Regions from separate parts of the Variovorax sp. R-27 genome, predicted to be linked through region 2. Evidence: predicted binding sites of a transcription regulator. Region 2 holds the regulator's gene; each other region holds the start of a gene.

Region 1 (3,951 bases), 360 kb from region 2:
ATGCGCGCGAGGCGCGCAATGCAATCGCCGAAATCAACCGGCTCTCGCCGCCGTCAGTGCCCGTCGCGCCCGGCACGTTGCCGCCTGGGACCACGACGACGACCGTGGCGGGTGCCACACCCGCCGGCACGCCGGGCGCACCTGCTGCCGCTCCCGCCACGCCTGCGGCCTCGCCCGGCATGGGCCGGGTGCTGTTCAACGTCCGCCCCTGGGGCCAGGTGTTCGTCGACGGCGCGGACCGCGGCGTGAGCCCGCCGCTCAAGTCGCTGTCGCTGCGCCCGGGCATCTACAACATCGAAGTGCGCAACGGCGATCTCGAGGTGTTCCGGCAGCGCGTGACGGTGCAGGACAGCAAGTCGGCGCCTGTGGTGAGCCACGAGTTCAAGTAGTACGGTCTGCGCCGCGGCTGGCTCCCGCGTTCATTTGGCGCCGCGCAGTGCCCTGCGGTACTGCACCGCCTCCGCCACGTGCGCCGCTTGCACCGCATCCGCCCCGGCCAGATCGGCGATCGTGCGCGCCACCTTGAGCGCGCGGTGCGTGCTGCGCGCCGACCAGCCGAGCTTGTTCGCCGCGTTGAACATGAACTTGCGCGCCGCGTCGTCGAGCACGGCATGCCGGTCGACGGCAGAGCCCTGCAGCGACTGGTTGGCGTGGCCTTGCCGCCGTATCGCACGCTCGCGCGCATCGACCACGCGGGTGCGGATGCTGTCGGTCGATTCACCGGGCGGCGCTTCGAGCAGCAACTGCGCCGACACCGCTGGCACTTCGATGTGCAAGTCGATGCGGTCCAGCAGCGGGCCGCTGAGCTTGCCCTGGTAGCGTGAGACCTGGTCCGGTGTGCAGCGGCAGGGTCTCGACGAAGAGCCCAGATAACCGCAAGGGCAGGGGTTCATGGCGGCAATCAGCTGAAAGCGCGCCGGGAATTCGGCGCGCCGCGCGGCCCGGGCGATGGTGATGGTGCCGGTCTCCAGTGGCTCGCGCAGCGCCTCCAGTGCCGAGCGGGCGAACTCGGGAAATTCGTCGAGAAAGAGCACTCCGTGGTGCGCCCGCGAGATTTCTCCGGGCCGGGGTGGAGAGCCCCCGCCGACCAGCGCCACCGCGCTCGATGTGTGATGCGGTGAGCACGTCGGGCGGCTCATCCACCGCTCGGTCGCAAAGCGCCCGCCCAGGCTGGCCACGGCCGCGCTTTCCAGTGCCTCGTCGATGTGCATCGCCGGAAGCAGGCCCGCGAAGCGCTGCGCGAGCATCGACTTGCCCGAACCCGGCTCGCCCACCATCAGCAGGCTGTGGCCGCCGGCCGCCGCGATTTCGAGCGCGCGCTTGGCGCCGGCGTGTCCCTTCACTTCAGACAGGTCTGCGTACTGCGGCGGAATCGCGCCGGGCGCGGCCTGGACGCGCGCCCAGCCACTGTCGTCTGGCGATTCGGGCAGCTGCGATGCGGCATCGCTGCCTTCGGCGATGAACTGGCGCACCACATCGAGCAGGTGCTTCGCGCCATACACCTCACCGCCCGGCACCAGTGCGGCCTCCTGTGCACTCTCCAGGGGCAGCACCAGCCGCGTGGCAACGCCGCGCGTGTGCAGCGCCAGTGCCATGGCCAGCGCACCACGAACGGGCCGCAGCTCGCCGGACAGCGACAGCTCCCCGGCGAACTCGTGGCCGGCGAGCCGGGCGTTGTCGATCTGCCCGCTGGCCGCGAGGATGCCCAGCGCAATGGGCAAATCGAAGCGCCCGGAGTCCTTCGGCAGGTCGGCCGGCGCAAGGTTCACCGTGATGCGCTTGTTGTTCGGAAACTCCAGCCCCGCGTTCTGGAGCGCCGAACGCACCCGTTCGCGCGCCTCCTTGACCTCGGTTTCCACCAGCCCGACCAGCGTGAAGCTGGGTAAACCGTTCGCCAGATGCACCTCGACAGTGACACTGGCCGCTTCCAGGCCCAGCAAGGCGCGGCTCTGCACCAAAGACAATCCCATTCTTCTCCCTCTCCCCAAGATGGTGCGCCTATCTTCGACATGTCCGCGGTGGTGCGGCGCACCGGATATCTGCAACCACTCGCAACAGACGTTGTAACGATTTGGCTCTCAACCAATGCGGGGGCGGGGGTGGTTATGACCGGTATTTGTGCAGTTTGGCACGCTCCCTGCTTTGAGCCTCACAGGTCCAACAACACACTTGCGAGGAGTTCCCTGATGACGCACCGTACCGCCGCCCAGGCGCTGATCGTTCTGGCCGCTGCATTGACCGCTTCGGGCGCAGCCCTGGCGCAAACAGCAACGACGGATGCCGCAGCAGCACCGGCAGCCGCTCCCGCCCCGAATCTCACGGGCAACGTGTCCATCACCACGAACTACAAGTTCCGTGGCCAGGACCAGGACATGATCGGCAAGAACGACTACGCCAAGACCAAGGGGTTCAAGCCCGCCATTCAAGGCGGCCTGGACTACGCCTTCGGCGACAGCGGCTTCTACGTGGGCAACTGGAACTCCAGCGTCAACTGGCTCAAGGGCAACAGCATCGAGATGGACGTGTACGGCGGCTACAAGTTCAAGGCCGGCCCGCTGGACATGGACGTCGGTGCGCTCACCTACATCTACCCGGGCAACTCCGCGGGCAACACCACCGAGCTGTACGTTGCCGGCACCTACGCCAACGAAACCCTCGGCTCGTTCACCGCCAAGTACTCGCACACCGTGTCGAAGGACTACTTCGGCTACGCGGGCAACAAGGCCGGCTCGGGCCTGAAGGGCACCAACACCGGCTACCTGAACCTGTCGTACAGCAAGGAAATCGTGCCCAAGGTCACGCTGAAGGCGGCGATCGGCTACACGAACATGTCCAGCGACATCCGCAGCCTGGGCTACAAGAGCTACGTCGACTACAACGTCGGCGCGAGCTACGACTTCGGCAACGGCCTGTCGCTGACCGGCTCGGTGCAGGGCGCCAACAAGAAGAGCTCGTACCTCGCGGTGGCCAACCCGGGCGTCGACCTCGGCTTCGGCACCTTCGGCCAGACGACCTACTCGCCGAACAAGGCGCGCTTCATCCTCACGCTGACGAAGACGCTGTAATCCATACAACAACGAGGTGCGGCCCAAGCTGCCGCGCTATTCCATTTCCATCCGAAGGAGAAAACTCATGAAGCTGGTCACAGCCATCATCAAACCGTTCAAGCTCGATGAGGTGCGCGAAGCACTGTCGGCCATCGGCGTGCAGGGGATTACCGTCACTGAGGTCAAGGGCTTCGGTCGCCAGAAGGGCCACACCGAGCTCTACCGCGGCGCGGAGTACGTGGTCGACTTCCTGCCCAAGGTCAAGATCGAAGCGGCCGTCTCCGACGACCTGGTCGATCGCGTGATCGAGGCTGTCGAAGGCGCGGCACGCACCGGCAAGATCGGCGACGGCAAGATTTTTGTCTACAACCTCGAACAAGTCGTGCGCATCCGCACCGGCGAAACGGGCCGCGAAGCCCTCTGATCGAGTCCAGGCCCGAAAGAACAACGATTATGAAAAAACTGCTTGTCTCTCTTGCGCTCGGCTTGAGCGTGTTGGCTGCCGGTACTGCCGGCTTCGCGCAAACCCCCGCTGCGGCCACGGCCGAAGCACCGGCCGCGTCGGCATCGGCCCCCGCTGCCGCGCCTGCAGCCGCAGCAGCTCCGGCCGCTGCCGCCGACGCAGCTCCCGCGGCGCCCGCAGCCGCACCCGCTCCGAAGATCGACTCCGGCGACACCGCCTGGATGCTGACTTCGACGCTTCTCGTGATCCTGATGACCATTCCCGGCCTCGCGCTGTTCTACGGTGGCCTGGGCCGCTCGAAGAACATGCTGTCGGTGCTGATGCAGGTCTTCGTGATCTTCTCGCTGATCAGCATCCTGTGGGCCATCTACGGCTACAGCCTGGCCTTCTCCGGTGACGGCAACTTCTTCGGAGGATTCGACAAGATCTTCATGAAGGGCA
Region 2 (3,951 bases):
GGTTGCCGATGTTGCGCCCGCCCGCCACCGCCATCGCGCCGTCGGCAATGAACAGCTTGTTGTGCATGCGGCGGTTCACGCGGCTGAAGTCGAAAAGCGACGCGCTGAAGCGCTTCAGCAGGCTGCCGCGCCCGGCCGGGAACGGGTTGAACAGGCGCAGCTCCACGTTGGGCGTGGCGGCCAGGCCGAGCAGCAGCTCGTCTTCGCCGGAGGTGTAGAGGTCGTCCATCAGCAGCCGCACGCGCACGCCGCGCTGGGCGGCGTCGCGCAGGGTGCGCATCAGGTAGCGGCCGGTCTCGTCGTTCTCGATCTGGTAGTACTGCACGTCGAGCGTGCGCTGCGCGCGACGGGCCAGCTGGATACGGGTGTCGAAGGCGAAGTCGCCGCCGGGCATGAGGCGAAAGCCGCTCAGGTCGGGGTCGGGCTGCGAGGCCAGCGCGATCTTGCCGAGCGCGGTGTCGGCTGACACGGCCATGGCCTTGGTGGGCGGGCGCGGCGCCTCGTCGGGCAATGTGGCGCAGCCTGCGAACAGCAAGACCGCCGCCATGACGAAAACCCAATGCCCACAACGCGAAAGCGACGGCAGGCGGCGGGTCATCGGTGGCTTTCTACAGGGCCTTGCGCAGGTTGGCGGGCGCGATGCGCAGCGCCTCGCGGTACTTGGCCACAGTGCGGCGCGCGCACTCGATGCCCTGCTCTTTCAGCATCTCGGAGATCTGGCTGTCCGACAGCGGCTTCTTGATGCTCTCGGAGCTGACGAACTGCTTGATCAGCGCGCGCACCGCAGTGCTCGACGCATTGCCGCCGGTCTCGGTGCCGAGCGCCGAGCCGAAGAAGTACTTGAGCTCGACCGTGCCGAAGGGCGTGGCCATGTACTTGGCGGTGGTCACGCGCGAGATGGTCGATTCGTGCAGGCCCAGCTCGTCGGCGATCTCGCGCAGCACCAGCGGGCGCATCGCGAGTTCGCCGTGCACGAAGTAGCTCTTCTGCCGCTCGACGATGGCGTTGCTCACGCGCAGGATGGTGTCGAAGCGCTGCTGGATGTTCTTGATGAACCAGCGCGCTTCCTGCAGCCGCTGCGACAGCGCCTGGCTGCCTTCGCCCTTGTGCGACTTGAGCGCACCGGCGTAGATGTCGTGCACGCGCAGGCGCGGCATCACCTCGGGGTTCAGCATGACGCGGAACTTCACATTGGTGCCGCGGCCCGTCTTGGTGACGATCACGTCGGGAATGACGATGTTGCGCTCGACGTCGACGAAGCGCCGGCCCGGCTTGGGCTCGAGCCGCGCGATGATCTGCAGCGCCGAGCGCACCAGCTCCTCGTTGCTGCGGGTGAGCGTGGCCAGGCGCTTGAAGTCGCGGCGCGCGAGCAGCTCCATTGGCTGCTTGCAGATGGCGATGGCGGTCTTGCGGACCAGCTCTTCCTCGTCGGTCTCGTCCTCGCGGGCCAGGGCGCGCAGCTGGATGCCCAGGCATTCGCCGAGGTCGCGCGCGCCGACGCCGGCGGGTTCCAGGCTCTGCAGCAGGCCGAGCGCCACCTGAAAGTGATGCACGAGGTCGTCGAACTGGTCGTTGTCGTCGCCGGCCAGGCCCGAGGCCAGTGCGGGCAGCGAGTCTTCCAGGTAGCCGTCGTCGTTGAGCGATTCGATGAGAAAGCGCAGCGCGGCGCTGTCGTTCTCGTTCAGGCGCAGGCTCAGGGCCTGGCGGTGCAGGAAGGACTGCAGCGACTCCTGGCTGCGCGCGAGTTCGGTGGCGTCGGCACGTTCGTCGTCGCCGAGGTTGTTCTGGCGCGCGGGTGCATCGCTGCCCCATTCGCTGTCGTCGGGCGCCATGTCGACGGTGCCGTCGCCTTCCCAGTCGGGCTCGCGCTCGGTGATTTCGGCAGCGGGGCCGTCGGTGTCGGCCGTGGTGGTGGTGCTGGTTTCGGTGGAAGCAGTGGACGTGCTGGCGGCGGGCGAAGCGAAGTCGCTTTCGCCGTCGCCGCTATCGCCGCCGTCGTCGCGCGGCACCGGGGCATCGGCCGTGTCGAGCCCGAATTCCTCGCGCGCCGCTTCTTCCGCAGTGCGCTCGAGGAACGGGTTCTCGTCGAGCATCTGCTCCACCTCCTGGCTCAGTTCGAGCGTGGAGAGTTGAAGCAGCCTGATCGACTGCTGCAGCTGTGGCGTCAACGCCAGATGCTGCGAGACGCGAAGGGATAGCCCTTGCTTCATGGGAACCGCTCCCGCCCTTACATGCGGAAGTGTTCGCCCAAGTACACCCTGCGTACTTCGGCGTTGTCGACGATCTCCGAGGGTGTGCCTTGTGCCAGCACATGCCCGTCGCTGATGATGAAAGCGTGATCGCAGATGCCCAGCGTTTCACGCACGTTGTGGTCGGTGATGAGCACGCCGATGCCGCGCTCCTTCAGGAAACTGATGATCCGCTGGATCTCGATCACCGCGATCGGGTCGATGCCGGCGAAGGGCTCGTCCAGCAGGATGAAGCGCGGCTGCGTAGCCAGCGCACGCGCAATTTCGACGCGGCGGCGCTCGCCGCCCGACAGCGCGAGCGCGGGCGAATCGCGCAGGTGGTCGACGCGCAGGTCGGCCAGCAGCTCGGCCAGGCGCTCGTCCATGTGCTGCTTCGACAGCGGCGCCATCTTGCCGTTCTCGTCGGGCTCGCTCTGGAGCTCGAGCACGGCGCGCACGTTTTCCTCGACCGTGAGCTTGCGGAAGATCGAGGCTTCCTGCGGCAGGTAGCTCAGGCCCATGCGGGCGCGGCGGTGGATCGGCATGTGGGCGATGGGCTCGCCGTCGATGCTGATGTCGCCCGCGTCGGCGCGCACCAGTCCCACGATCATGTAGAACGAGGTGGTCTTGCCCGCGCCGTTCGGCCCGAGCAACCCGACGACTTCGCCCTTCTGCACGTCGAGCGAGACGTCTTTCACGACCGTGCGGCTGCCGTAGCTCTTCTTCAGGCCGCGCGCGATCAGGCGGCTGCCCGGTGCGCCGTTGGCGTCCTGCGTTCCTGCGGTTTCGATCACTTGCGGGTTTCTCCCTGGTCACTGAGCGTGGTGCTCTGGCGCAGGCCCTTGCCGGGTGCGGGCGTGGGCGCCGGCGGCGCCGCCTTCGCGCCGGCCGGGGCCGAGGCACCGGCTGCCGGTGCGGTGGCGGCCTTGGGGGTCAGGATGGTCTTGACGCGCCCGCCCGGGGTGGACGCGTTGACGGCGGTGTTCGGCGGCACGGTGGAACCGTTGACCGTGTAGGTGTCGTTGCTCTGGTCGTAGACGATCAGCGCGCCCTGGCTCTCGTCGTTCGGCGTAGCGCCAAGCAGGCGGCGCATGGTGGCGTTGCGGATGAACTTGACGTTGTCGGCGCGGCTGTCGTACTCGATGACTTCCGACTCGCCCTCGATCCACTCGTCGGGCGCATTGCGTTTCTGCTTGTAGTAGGCCCGCTTGCCCGGTGCCGCCGTGACCACGCCGTACTGGTAGCCCTCGGGGTCCTGGCGTACATCCATGCGTGCGCCGCGGATGATGATCGTGCCCTTCGTAACGAGCACGTTACCGGTGAACACGCTGGTCTGCTTCAGGTCGTCGTAGCGCATCGAGTCCGACTCGATGTTCATCGGCTTGGTGCGGTCGGCGGTTTCGGCCAGTGCGCCCGAGGCAAGGCCGGCCAGCAACAGCGCGCCGGCGGCCAGGCGGCCGATGCGACGGAGGAAGGGAGTGGTGGGGTGAGAGTGCAATGTCATAGAGGCACGAAACTTGCTCGGCATTGTATGCGGCTGATTGCGTCAGCCCCGCACGCACAGATGAAAAAGCCCGCCGATGCGGGCTTGACTTTCTTCCTGGATTTCTCTCGGGAATTCCTCCAGGAACACCACGGAACCGGCTCCGCCGGACCGCGATCCTGGGGGGTCAGCCCTTCTTTGCTTCGCCGATCAGATAGTTCACGACCTGAAGCACTTTGG
Region 3 (3,951 bases), 1.7 Mb from region 2:
AGGTGATGCCGAACTCCGCGCCATCGAAGGCCCACTTCGGCCACGGCTCGGCCATCGACAGGTAGCGCAGCAGGAAGGCGCCGAAGCCCGGCGCCACCAGCCCGTTGGCCACGCCCTGCGCATAGGCCTGGTAGGGCACGATCACCGCCATGCCGAAGGCCAGCGGCAGCATCAGCCGAAGGCCCCGGCTGCGCAGCAGGCCCCAGGTGCCCTGGCCCCGGCTGAGGAAGCCGAGCGATACGCCGGAGATCAGGAAGACAAGGTCCATACGCCAGAGGTTCAGCACGCGCATCGGCCACTGCAGCCATTCGGCCGCATGCGGGCTCTTGAGGTGCCAGGGCCAGTCGGCCACGTAGTACATGGCCACGTGATAGAGGATGACGAAGAGGAAGGCCAGCGCGCGCAGGGCGTCGATGTCGTGGCGGCGATGGTCGGGCGGGAGGTTTTGGGTGGTCATCGGGGGCTCCTTGAAGCTGGAGGCCGCGATGCTCGGCCTCGTGCTCCTCGCGTGGCACGCCCGGGGGATGGATCGCCCCCGCTTTGTGACGAGCGGTGGCCCAGAGGGATGAAACGGGACGAAATTCGCCGCCCCAAGGCCCGTTTTCGGGAGAATCCCGGCCATGGGAGACCCACGCAAGAACCTGTACGAGCGCTACGAGCCAGTCCGCCGTTACGTGGAGGTGGCGTTCTGGATCGTTCTGATGACGCTTCAGGCCGTGTTCAGCACGATGGTGGCGATCGTCGACGTGCGCACGCGCGCCGTGCCGCGGGCCAACTGGGAGGTCGCGACCTGGGAGGGTTCGAGCCACCTGGTGCTGTTGCTGCTGGTTCCGGCGCTGGTTGCCGTCGAGCGCCGGCTGTCGCCGCTGGTGCGCACCCACGTGCTGCGCTTCGTGGCCTGGCATGCGGTGGCGAGCGTGGTCTTCAGCGTGATCCACGTGGTGAGCATGTTCGGGCTGCGGGCGCTGGTCTATGCCATGGCCGGCGAGCGCTACGACTTCGGCGGCTGGGCCAGCCAGTGGGGCTACGAGTACCTGAAGGACGTGCGGGTGTACGCGAGCATCGTCTTCGGCATCTGGGCATACCGGCTGTTCATGCTGCGGCTGCAGGGCGAGGCACGGGTGCTCGATGCGCCCGAAGCCCCGGCGGAGCCGGAGCCCGTCGAACCCGAAACCCCGCAGCCTGCGCGCCCCGAGCGCTTTCTGGTGCGCAAGCTGCGTCGCGAATTCCTCATCGCGGCTACCGACATCGACTGGCTCCAGGCCGAGGGCAACTACGTCGGCCTGCACGTCAACGGCCACGACTACCTGCTGCGCGCCACGCTGACCGACTTCCTGACCCAGCTCGACCCCGCCCGCTTCGTGCGCGTGCACCGCAGCCACGCAGTGAACCTGGGGCGTATCAAGGAAATCGAGCCGCTGGATGGCGGCGACGCCCGGCTGCACATGCACGACGGCACTACCGTGCCCTGCAGCCGCCGCTACCGGGACGCGCTGCGAGCCGGGGCGGGCTGATCCGGTGCATCGCGGGCTGAGTAAAGCCCGCTATTGGTTCACAACGCACCATAGAAGAGCTTCAGGCACCATTTTTGCTTCATTGGCCCGCCGCTTCGGGTGATTCGGGTGCGGCGCACCAATTCAAACCAAAAATCAGCAAGAAGCTCCAATGGACGCACTCAAACAGGGCGCAGACGCGCTGTTCATCCTTCTCGGCGCCATCATGGTCCTGGCCATGCACGCCGGTTTTGCTTTTCTCGAACTGGGGACAGTGCGCAAGAAGAACCAGGTCAATGCGCTGGTGAAGATCCTGGTCGACTTCTCGGTCTCGACCATCGTGTATTTCCTGGTGGGCTATGGCGTGGCCTACGGCACGCATTTCTTCGTGAGCGCCACCGAACTGTCGGCAAGAAGTGGCTACGAGCTGGTGAAGTTCTTCTTCCTGCTCACCTTCGCGGCGGCCATTCCTGCCATCATTTCGGGCGGCATTGCCGAGCGCGCCAAGTTCTGGCCGCAGCTGATCGCCACGGCAGTGATCGTCGGCTTCGTCTACCCGCTGTACGAGGGCATCGCCTGGAACAAGCACTTCGGCATCCAGGGCTGGATTGCCTCGCTCACCGGCCATGAGTTCCATGACTTCGCGGGTTCGGTGGTGGTGCACGCGGTGGGCGGCTGGCTCGCGTTGCCGGCGGTGCTGCTGCTGGGCGCGCGGCGCAACCGCTACCGGGGCGACGGCTCGCTGAGCGCGCATCCGCCGTCGAACATTCCGTTCCTGGCGCTGGGCGCGTGGGTGCTGTGCGTAGGCTGGTTCGGCTTCAACGTGATGAGCGCGCAGAGCATCGACAAGATTTCGGGCCTGGTGGCCGTCAACTCGCTGATGGCAATGGTCGGCGGCACGCTGGTGGCGCTGGCAATGGGCAAGAACGACCCGGGCTTCGTCTACAACGGCCCGCTCGCGGGGCTCGTGGCCGTGTGCGCCGGCTCCGACCTGATGCACCCGCTGGGCGCGCTGGTGGTGGGCGGCGTGGCGGGCGCCATCTTCGTCAAGATGTTCACGCTCACGCAGAACAAATGGAAGATCGACGACGTGCTCGGCGTGTGGCCGCTGCACGGCCTGTGCGGCACCTGGGGCGGTATCGCAGCGGGCATCTTCGGCACGCAGGCGCTGGGCGGCATTGGCGGTGTGAACGTGTGGGCGCAGCTCATCGGCACCGTCATTGGCGTGGCATGGGCGGGGCTGGCGGGCGCGGCGGTGTACGGCGCGCTGAAGGCCTCGCTGGGGCTGCGGTTGTCGCAGGAGGAGGAATACGACGGCGCCGATCTGTCGATTCACCACATCTCGGCTGCGCCGGAGCGTGAGGTCAACTGGTAGTCACCAGTGCGGCAGGGCGGGTCTGTGTTTGCGTCGCGCAGGGCCGCTCAGCACGAACGCGCGCCCTGTAGCAAACTTGCCGGACCGCTTCGTTCCATTTTCTGACGCCCATGACCCAATCTCCCCCCGCCCTCGAAGTCCTCCCCCGCGACCTCTCCGCCTACCGCAAGGGCAACACCGGCGTCGACTACGTGCACCGCTTCGAGTCCGGCAAGCCCGGCCCGCACGTGCTGATCAACGCGCTGACGCACGGCAACGAGATCTGCGGCATGACGGCGGCCACGCACCTGCTCGACAACGACGTGCGCCCGAAGGTCGGCACGCTCACCGTGAGCTTTGCCAACGTGGCAGCGTACGAGTCCTTCAACGAAGCTCTGCCCTTCGACAGCCGCCAGCTCGTGCACAACCTCAACCGCATCTGGTCGCCCGAGTGGCTCGATGGCACCGAAGACAGCCCCGAACTGAGCCGTGCGCGCATCCTGCGCCCGGTGGTGGACGCGGCCGACCACATCCTCGACATCCATTCGACCAGCCAGCCCGTCGTGCCGTTCTGGGTGTACCCGGCGTTCGAGCGCAATGCCAAGGTCGCACTGGCCATCGGCCGCCCGTCGGTGCACCTCGTGATGCCCGACGGCCTGGGCTCGGGCACGCCGCTGATCCAGTACGGCAGCCACGGCGGCCCGGACGGCAAGGGCGTGGCGATGGTGGTCGAGTGCGGCCAGCACTTCTTGCGCTCCGCGTCGGAACTGGCCACTGCCGTCACCTACGACTTCCTTGCGTACTTCGGCCTTGTCGACAAGGACCCGGCCACGCCGCCGCCCGAACCGCAGCGGCGCTTTCAGCTGCTGCAGACGTATGTCATCAAGTCGGCGGACTTTGCGTTCGTGCGGCCGCTGATCGGCTTCGAGACCTTTGCGAAGGGCGAGTTGATCGCGACAAACGGCGACGAGGAAATCCGCGCGCTGTGCGACGACTGCACGATCTTCATGCCGGCACAGCGCGCGATCGTGGGGCGCGAGGCTGTGTATCTGACGAAGCCGATTTGAGATTCGTCAGCAGATCAACAGGTGCACAGGCTTGCCT
Region 4 (3,951 bases), 1.9 Mb from region 2:
TTGTCCGGTTCGGTGGGAGACACCCGCCGTTGGGTGCCGCCTGCCTGAAGACCCATTGAGGGGCCTACGAACTTATTGCTTGCAAGCGGTGTGCCAGCCTTCGGGTGCCATGAGCTGCTATCAAGAAAGTAGCGGGGTGCGGCCGCACAGCATGGGAGAGGGCCCGATCAGGCCGGGAAGCGCCGATGGCACGGTTGTTGTGCACTGCACCAAGTTGAACGGCAGGACCGCTTCAACGCGGCGGCGCGCGGTCGAGCATGGGCAGGTAGTCGGCCATTGCCAGCATCGACTCGGCCACGTCGACCAGCCGCCGCTTCTGGTTCATGGCGGTCTGGCGCAGCATCTTGTGCGCGTCTTCTTCGCTGAGTCGGCGGTGCGCCATCAGCAGGCCCTTGGCGCGTTCGACGATCTTGCGTTCGTTGAGCGAGGCGCGCACGGTTTCGAGCTCGTCGCTCATGGCCTGCAGGCGGTGCGACTGTTCCTGGACCATGTCGAGCACCGAGCGTTCGAGATGGCGGCCGAACTGCGCGGGAGCGGCCGACTGCGCATCGGCGTCGTCGAAGAACAGGGCGCCAGCCTGCGGGGCCAGCGTGTCGAGCAGCTGCCGGTATTCCTGCAGCTCGCTGCGCGCCTGTGCGGTCTTGCGCTCGCACAGCGCGCGCAGGTCGGCGGCCAGGCGGTCCTCGACGATCTTCATGGCGTCGATGCGGCGGGTGCAGCAGTCGAACCAGGCCTGGCTGAGCGGCACGTCAGCCGGCGTGGAGGCGGCGCCGCGCCGGCGGATGCGTTCGAGCTCGGCCACTTCGGCATCGGGCTGGCTGTTGCGCCACAGCGCGAGCACCGCCTCGCCGGAGAAATCGGTGAACACCTGGAAGCAGCGTTCCTGCGATTCGATCAGGTGCAGCCACTGCAGGCGCTGCGCTTCGTCGCTGCGGCCCAGCGCCAGCGCGGCGGAGCCGAAGGCGCGCTCCTGGCCGGCGAATTCCTTGCCCTGCATGAAGTTGAACATCGCGACCAGCAGGCGCGAGATCTCGGGGTCGGTGGCGCCGTCGGCCGCCTCGAACACCACCGACAGCAGGCCCGCGACGAGCTTGGCGAACGCGGCGGTGGATTGCGCCGGCTTCAGCTCGAGCGCATCGATGCGGCGGCGCAGGCCGGGCAACGCGTCCAGACCCGGGAGCACCCATGCGATGCGGCTGAACAGGCGCGCGCTGTTGCCGGCGCCCGCGCCGCGGTGGTTGTCGGCCTCGAGCTGGTCGAAGCCGGCGCGCACCTCCTGCTCCAGTGCGATGCATTCGGCGATCTGCGGGCCGCGCTGGTCGGCGAAGCGGGCGCCGCGAGAGGTGAGGAACATGTTCGACATGCCCCGCTCGCGCTGCAGCGCGTGGACGAGGCGGCCGATCAGGCTCACCAGTTCGCTGGTGCGGGCGAGCTGATCCAGCTCGTCGATTTCGCAGCGACGGGCAGCGATCAGAAAACTCAGTCCGGATTTCATGGTGGGAGGGCGCGGGGCTCTGGCATGGTCGACGCAACATCCGTGCCTCGGGGAGTGGAGAGCGCCGCCGTTTGCCCCTTCGCGGGTGCCGGGGGAGGGCGCCGCCTACACTCGGCGGCATGCTCTTGTTGGGAATCGAATCATCCTGCGATGAAACCGGCGTGGCGCTGGTCGAGTCGCACGGCGACGCGCTGCCGCTGCTGCTTTCGCACGCGCTGCACAGCCAGATCGCCATGCACCAGGCCTACGGCGGCGTGGTGCCCGAACTGGCCAGCCGCGACCACATTCGCCGCGTGCTGCCGCTGACCGAAGCCGTCATGGCCGAAGCCGGCCGCACGCTGGGCGAGATCGACGTGGTGGCCTACACACGCGGGCCGGGCCTGGCGGGCGCGCTGCTGGTGGGCGCCGGCGTGGCCTGTGCGCTGGGCGTGGCGCTTGGCAAGCCGGTGCTGGGCGTGCATCACCTCGAAGGGCATCTGCTGTCGCCGTTCCTGAGCGCCGATCCGCCGGAGTTTCCGTTCGTCGCGCTGCTCGTGTCGGGCGGCCACACCCAGCTGATGCGGGTGGACGGCGTGGGCCGCTACGAGCTGCTCGGCGAAACCATCGACGACGCGGCCGGCGAGGCCTTCGACAAGAGCGCCAAGCTCATGGGCTTGCCGTACCCGGGTGGGCCGTGGCTCGCGAAGCTGGCCGAAGGCGGCAGTGCCACGGCCTTCAAGCTGCCGCGGCCGCTGCTGCACAGCGGCGATCTCGATTTTTCTTTTGCCGGCCTGAAGACGGCCGTGCTCACGCAGGCCAAGAAGCTCGGCGACCAGCTCGAAGCGAACAAGGCCGACTTGGCCGCGTCCACGCAGGCAGCCATCGTCGAGGTGCTGCTGAAGAAGTCGCTTGCCGCGCTCGACCAGACCGGGCTCAAGCGCCTGGTGGTGGCGGGGGGAGTGGGAGCCAACAGGAATCTGCGCGAACAGCTGAACGCCGCGTGCGCCAAGCGCAAGGTGCGCGTGCACTACCCGGAGCTGCACCTGTGTACCGACAACGGCGCGATGATCGCCATGGCTGCGGCAATGCGGCTGCAGTCGGGGCTGTCGCAGGCGAGCGAGCGCTATGCCTTCGACGTCAGGCCGCGATGGCCCATGGCTTCGCTACCGGAGACTGCGTAAGCAGTTGCTTTGATCGGCCGATTGCCGGCAGCGGCAGTACGTCGAGCACGTTGCGCCACAGCTGGCGCCACTGCGGCCAGTCATGGCCACCCTCGGTCGTGAAGACGCGCCCCGGCGGCAGGGCGTCGGCCAGCAGCTTGTGGTTGCTGGCAAAGCGGTCGTCGAGCCCGAAGCCCAGGTAGAGCGGCGGCAGGTTCTGCGACGGCTGGGCTTCCAGGTACTGCTGGAAGAAGGGCCAGAGCTTGCGGTCGGGCTCTTCGTCGGGCTGCGGCCCGGTAGGCGCCTGCCAGGTGCGCAGGCCGCCGGCCTTCTTGATCTCCGCGCCGAGCACCCGGCGTCCCAGGTAGGGCGCGAGCGCCACGATGCCGTCCACCGAGCCCGGCCGCGCCAGTTCGTGAATGAGCGCGCCGAAGCCGCCGATGGAAATGCCCACGAGCCAGATCGACTTGTAGCCCTTGGCGCGCTGCGGCTCGATGACCTCGGTGTGGAGGCGATCGCTCAGCGTCTGTTCGTAGTAGTAGGAAACATCCGCGTCCACCAGCAGGGAGTCGGCCGCCAGATGGCGTTCGCGCACGGCTGCGATGAACCCTTCGCGCTCGAACTCGTCGGGCTTCAGGTACGCCCCGGGCAGGAACACCAGGAGCGTGTCGGATTGTTCGTTGGGGTTGGCGGATTGAAGGTGCGTTTTCATGGTGCCTTTGGGGCACCCGAACCGCACCGTAGCGAGTTCGGTGCGTTTACGAGACGCCCACGAAGAAGAAAGTTCTAAGAAAACGTCACATCATGTGACGTTATCTAGCGCTATTGTGAATAAGGTGCTCGTTTAAAGTCAAAACGAGGCCTTAACTAACATTTTCCTCTTGTGGGCATAGGCCAAATTAGTTGATTTGTAACTGAGTGGCCTGGCTCACGGGGACCAGCTTGCCGAGCTTCAGCGTGAGCACGCCGTTCTCGAGCTTTGCTTCGCTGGTGGCCACGTCGATGTCCTGCGGCAGCTCGTAGGCGGCCTTGAACTGGCGCTTGGCTTCGGCCTTGCTGTCGATGCGCAGCACGGCGCCTTCGATGCTGATCGCGAGGTCCTCGCGCGTGAAACCCGGCACGTCGAGCGAGAGGGTCCAGCTCTTGTCGTCCTGCTCGACCAGCGGCGAGCGGCGGGCACCGGCGAAGGCATCGTTCACGAAGCGTTCGAACGAGCGGTCATAGGCGCGGGGAGCAAAGCGGGCGGTGCGAAGGGTGGGGGCGAAAAACATGATGAAGAACTCCTGAATCAACACAATGGGGACAAGGAATGTGTGT

The links. Region 2 encodes sigma-54, which starts transcription at its own class of promoters, with help from an activator protein. Its sites were predicted from a motif close to TGGCANGNAANCTGCTTT; they were not measured.
Region 1: the regulator sigma-54 is predicted to act here: its motif matches at 2,127-2,144, upstream of ACN9MV_RS01335 (TorF family putative porin).
Region 3: the regulator sigma-54 is predicted to act here: its motif matches at 1,578-1,595, upstream of ACN9MV_RS11015 (ammonium transporter).
Region 4: the regulator sigma-54 is predicted to act here: its motif matches at 1,526-1,543, upstream of ACN9MV_RS11725 (nitrate- and nitrite sensing domain-containing protein).

The regions. Positions count from the first base shown of each region.
Region 1 is NZ_CP183984.1:285,053-289,003, forward strand. It holds gene ACN9MV_RS01325 (serine/threonine protein kinase) at 1-389, shown strand, start outside; gene ACN9MV_RS01330 (YifB family Mg chelatase-like AAA ATPase) at 420-1,970, opposite strand; gene ACN9MV_RS01335 (TorF family putative porin) at 2,187-3,065, shown strand; gene glnK (P-II family nitrogen regulator) at 3,133-3,471, shown strand; gene ACN9MV_RS01345 (ammonium transporter) at 3,501-3,951, shown strand, end outside.
Region 2 is NZ_CP183984.1:645,251-649,201, reverse strand. It holds gene ACN9MV_RS02995 (phospholipase D family protein) at 1-598, opposite strand, end outside; gene rpoN (RNA polymerase factor sigma-54) at 609-2,210, opposite strand; gene lptB (LPS export ABC transporter ATP-binding protein) at 2,228-3,022, opposite strand; gene lptA (lipopolysaccharide transport periplasmic protein LptA) at 3,019-3,732, opposite strand; gene ACN9MV_RS02975 (thiol:disulfide interchange protein DsbA/DsbL) at 3,899-3,951, opposite strand, start outside.
Region 3 is NZ_CP183984.1:2,374,406-2,378,356, forward strand. It holds gene ACN9MV_RS11005 (acyltransferase family protein) at 1-457, opposite strand, end outside; gene ACN9MV_RS11010 (LytTR family DNA-binding domain-containing protein) at 621-1,514, shown strand; gene ACN9MV_RS11015 (ammonium transporter) at 1,666-2,868, shown strand; gene ACN9MV_RS11020 (succinylglutamate desuccinylase) at 2,979-3,914, shown strand; gene ACN9MV_RS11025 (hypothetical protein) at 3,921-3,951, opposite strand, start outside.
Region 4 is NZ_CP183984.1:2,529,121-2,533,071, forward strand. It holds gene ACN9MV_RS11725 (nitrate- and nitrite sensing domain-containing protein) at 233-1,495, opposite strand; gene tsaD (tRNA (adenosine(37)-N6)-threonylcarbamoyltransferase complex transferase subunit TsaD) at 1,615-2,655, shown strand; gene ACN9MV_RS11735 (alpha/beta hydrolase-fold protein) at 2,612-3,346, opposite strand; gene ACN9MV_RS11740 (Hsp20/alpha crystallin family protein) at 3,534-3,905, opposite strand.